2 regions of the Vibrio sp. 10N genome follow, and region 1 is predicted to be linked to the other one. Evidence: predicted binding sites of a transcription regulator. Region 1 holds the regulator's gene; the other holds the start of a gene.
The links. The regulator CRP, encoded in region 1, controls carbon source genes, mostly activating them, when cyclic AMP is high. The targets are predictions, from matches to a motif close to TGTGANNNNNNTCACA.
Positions count from the first base shown of each region.

Region 2: the regulator CRP is predicted to act here: its motif matches at 1,605-1,620, upstream of AAA946_RS12940 (NupC/NupG family nucleoside CNT transporter).

Region 1 is NZ_BTPM01000001.1:3,142,057-3,144,523, reverse strand. It holds gene AAA946_RS14640 (DUF1338 domain-containing protein) at 1-561, shown strand, start outside; gene crp (cAMP-activated global transcriptional regulator CRP) at 632-1,264, opposite strand; gene AAA946_RS14630 (phosphoribulokinase) at 1,508-2,377, opposite strand.
Region 2 is NZ_BTPM01000001.1:2,778,021-2,780,487, forward strand. It holds gene AAA946_RS12940 (NupC/NupG family nucleoside CNT transporter) at 194-1,459, opposite strand; gene AAA946_RS12945 (TatD family hydrolase) at 1,665-2,438, opposite strand; gene AAA946_RS12950 (DUF5363 family protein) at 2,428-2,467, opposite strand, start outside.

The DNA of each region.
Region 1 (2,467 bases):
ACTGCGATTCACTTAGAACATAGCAATGCTCTGCTTCCTAAGGTGTTTATCAGCGAATTGCGAGTGGAAGAGTGCTCTCAGTCGCTACAAGATATCGTGGCTAAGCTAGTGGCGCAGGTGGACAGTGCTAAGCTATCTTCTGCTGACTTCTTATATGGTGGCCGCTTGTGGGATCTGAGCTATCAAGACTTCCAAACGCTGGCGCAAGAAAGCGAGTATGCTTCATGGCTTGCCGCTCACGGTTATGGTGCGAATCACTTTACAGTGAGTGTGAACCAGCTTGATCGTTTTGCCGAAGTGGTTGAGGTCAATCAGCGTCTTCGTGACGCTGGGTTTGCAATTAATGAATCGGGTGGCGAGGTAAAAGGCTCACCAGAGGTTCTTTTGGAGCAATCCTCAACGATGGCAGACAAAGTATCCGTGGCATTTACTGATGGTGACCAGGTGATTCCTGGTGGTTTCTATGAGTTTGCTAAGCGCTACCAGTTAGCCGATGGCAGTTACTATCAAGGCTTTGTCGCCGCATCGGCGGACAAAATTTTTGAGAGTACACATCAATAACCTCAAAAATAAAAGCCCCAACAACAAAAAAGCCACCCGAAGGTGGCTTTTTAAATCTGTCGACGCGCTATTAACGAGTACCGTACACCACGATAGTCTTACCGTGGGCAGAAATTAGGTTCTGCTCTTCTAGCATCTTAAGAATACGACCTACTGTCTCACGAGAACAACCTACGATTTGGCCGATCTCTTGACGAGTGATCTTGATTTGCATGCCGTCAGGGTGAGTCATTGCATCTGGTTGTTTCGCTAGGTTTAGTAGCGTCTGTGCAATACGACCCGTTACGTCTAGGAACGCTAGGTCACCTACTTTTTGGCTAGTCACTTGTAGACGACTTGCCATCTGAGCAGATAAGCGCATTAGAATGTCTGGGTTTACTTGGATAAGCTGACGGAACTTCTTGAATGAGATTTCCGCAACTTCACAAGGTGATTTTGCTCGTACCCATGCCGTACGTTCTTGGTCCTCTTCGAACAAGCCAAGTTCACCGATGAAGTCACCTTGGTTTAGGTAAGACAAGATCATCTCTTTGCCTTCTTCATCTTTAATCAGTACCGCTACAGAGCCTTTGACGATGTAGTAAAGCGTTTCTGCTTTCTCGCCCGCGTGAATAAGCGTGCTCTTTGATGGGTACTTGTGAATGTGGCAGTGTGAAAGGAACCACTCTAACGTTGGGTCGGTTTGAGGTTTACCTAGAACCATATATCTTACTTCCTCTGCAGGGTATGCTTGCTGCTTTCCATATTTGTTAGCAAGCCCGTTGGTTAAGACCTACTAGCATAAAAGCACTTTGAAGATGGCGCAAGCGATCTTCTGTTTCCTAGAAATAGTATCCTTTTTTGCGCCGCTTTTCTTGATTTTAATCGTGTCAAAAGCCTATTTATCTATACAAAACTGTGCACATGATCACGATACAAAAAAACAGGCTGATTTGGCTCACAATTCCTAACCTATTTTCCCGGTTTCTATAAGTTGCTGAAGTATTGGCCTGACGATTAGCTCCATCGCAAAACTCATCTTACCGCCCGGTACGACAATGGTGTTATGACGCGACATGAACGAACCATCAATCATCGCTAGTAGGTACGGGAAGTCGACATTCTTGATACCACGCAAGCGGATCACGACAAAACTCTCATCCAAACTCGGAATGCCTTTAGCATTGAGCGGGTTTGAGGTGTCCACGGTGGGAACGCGCTGAAAGTTAATATGGGTGCGCGAAAATTGTGGGGTAATGTAGCTTAAATAGTCGTCCATCGAGCGAACGATTGAGTCAGTAACCGCTTCTCGAGAGTGACCGCGATCGCGGGTGTCTCGTACGAACTTTTGGATCCACTCCAGGTTAACAATGGGCACCATGCCGATGAGCAGGTCAACGTGCTGCGCCGCATTCACATCCCCGTCGACGACTCCGCCGTGTAGGCCTTCGTAAAACAGCACATCGCTATTTTCGGGCAGGTCTTGCCATGGGGTGAAGGTGCCTGGCATTTGGTTATAAGGCACGGCCTCATCGAAGGTGTGCAAGTAGCGACGAAACTGTCCGGTACCGTTTTGCCCATAGTTGCGAAAAAACTCTTCAAGGGCTGGGAAATCATTCGCTTGCGGGCCAAAGTAGCTGATGTGTTTACCTTGCTCTTTGGCTTTGCGGATCTCGATGTCCATTTCTGGACGAGTAAAGCGGTGAAAGCTATCACCTTCAATAAATGCAGGCTTGACGCTCATCATGTTGAACATCTTGCGAAATGCTTCTGACGTTGTGGTGGTTCCAGCTCCAGAGGAGCCGGTTACAGCAATGATTGGGTGTTTTGCTGACATAACACTTCCTGTGTATTTGTAATTGTCGTTATAAATTTGCTAACTCACATAAGGAGTTAGACCTTGTAGGCCAATTTCAGTTCAATAGCC
Region 2 (2,467 bases), 360 kb from region 1:
TAAAACGGTAGTACTGATTAAAACGCAAACGGTTTGTATCTCAAAAAAGTTCCGTTGTCTATCTAAACCCCAGAGTCCTATCTGGGTCGTTGGAAGGTACTACCCTCCAAATAACAAAAAAGCCCCGCAGCAATCTCTTGCTACGGGGCGATTTATAATGGCGTCTATATACTGTTTAACCTAACGCGAGCAATTACATGCCAGCGAGAGTTAGACAGAAGCCTGCAATCGTTGCAGCCATCAAGTTAGATAGCGTACCAGCGATTACTGCTTTCACACCCATGCGAGCGATATCACCGCGACGCTTAGGCGCAAGGCTACCCAGACCACCTAGTAGGATTGCGATAGAAGATAGGTTCGCAAAACCACATAGAGCGAATGAAATGATTGCCTTGGTTTTCTCAGAAAGAACAACTGGCGCTGCTTCGCTTAGGTAAGGGGCAAACTGAGAGTATGCTACGAATTCGTTCGCAACGGTCTTCATACCGATGAACTCACCCGCGATAGTCGCTTCAGACCATGGCACACCTAGTAGGAATGCTAGTGGCGAGAAGATCCAACCTAGAATCATTTCTAGACGTAGTTCAGGCATACCAACCCAGCCACCGATGCCACCAAGCATACCGTTAACTAGTGCGATAAGACCGATGAATGCAATTAGCATTGCACCTACGTTAAGAGCTAGTTGAAGACCTGCTGATGCACCGCCCGCTGCTGCGTCGATTACGTTAGCTGGCTTGTCGTCGCCTTCTGCGCTCATGTCGTGCAGCTGTTCAACTGGCTCATCAGTTTCTGGCTTGATGATTTTAGCGAATAGAAGACCACCTGGTGCTGCCATGAATGATGCCGCAACTAGGTACTCAATTGGCACGCCCATTGAAGCGTAACCTGCCAGTACACCACCAGCGATAGAAGCTAGACCACCACACATTACTGCGAACAGTTCAGATTGAGTCATCTTAGGTACGAAAGGACGCACAACTAGAGGAGCTTCTGTTTGACCTACGAAAATGTTAGCTGCTGCTGACATAGATTCCGCACGAGAAGTACCTAGTGCTTTTTGCAGGCCGCCACCAAGAATCTTGATAACCCACTGCATAACACCTAGGTAGTAAAGTACAGAAATAAGCGCAGAGAAGAAGATTAGTGTAGGTAGTACACGGAAAGCGAAGATGAAACCGCCGCCGCCGAATACTTCAAACATTTTACCTGATACTAGGCCACCAAATAGGAATGACGTACCGTCATTACCGTAGTTGATCACGTTAGATACAGCATCAGAGAAGCTGCGTAGTACTTCTTGTCCCCAAGGAACGTAAAGAACGAATGCACCTAGTGCAAATTGGATAGCAAATGCGCCACCCACAGTTCTGATATTAATAGCTTTGCGGTTGTCTGAAAGCAGTACTGCGATTGCAATAAGTGCGACCATACCAACCAGGCTCATAAACAGGCTCATAGTTTATGACTTCCTTATATTGAATAATTTGGCGTGTAACAAAATTTGAAGCTCAAAAGCGGGGGCGATTATACAAACCCACAGAAAAGAAAGTAGTACCCCCCTCACACTTTCGTTCTGAACACATGGTGGATACACTAAGATTTGTGATCGATTTCACAAAAAGATGGTGCAAACGATTTCGAATTCACAAATTTACGCATTTTTAGTCACAAAATTTAAACGTCAATTTGCCATTAATTGATAATTGTGAGGTAACCGTTTGCTCAGATTCATTTCGCAGCTCAATCAAAGACGATAGCACCATGTTTACCATCTTGGGTTCATTGGGAAGGCCTTGATAGCCACTTAATGGCATATCTGGTGCATCCGTTTCTATTAACAAACTCTCTAGTGGCAGTGCTGCGATCGTGGCGCGTGTTTTCTTAGCTCTAGGGTAAGTGATCACCCCACCAACACCGATTTTTAACCCCAGTTTTATGAAGTCCATCGCCTGTTGAACGCTACCACTAAACCCATGAACCACTCCGCCATATTGAGGAGAATTACGCTTTAATAACGCCACCAGATCCTGATGCGCTTTTCGGCAATGGAGTAAAATCGGCAATTGGCTCTGGTTAGCAATATCAATTTGAGCGTTGAGATACTGTTTTTGCAGCGTTTCATTTTCTCGGCCATGATAGAAATCCAGACCGCACTCACCAATGGCGACACACTTTTCAGGTAGCATAGGTGTCACCCTTGCTGCCAAATTATCCAAACTACGCTCATTCAGATCATCGAGAAATTGCGGATGAAAACCAAGCGCGTAGTAAATGTCGTCGTTGTGCTCACTCAGTGTTTGGATGGTCGTCCAATTCGCTTCATTGATCGCTGGGACAATGATTTTCTCAACCCCCTGCTCTCTCGCCTCCCTCAGCACCTGTTGCAAATCTTTTTGCTGTGCAAGTAAATCCAAATGGCAGTGGCTATCTATCATCGTCTTGTGGCTCTTTCTTATATGGTACG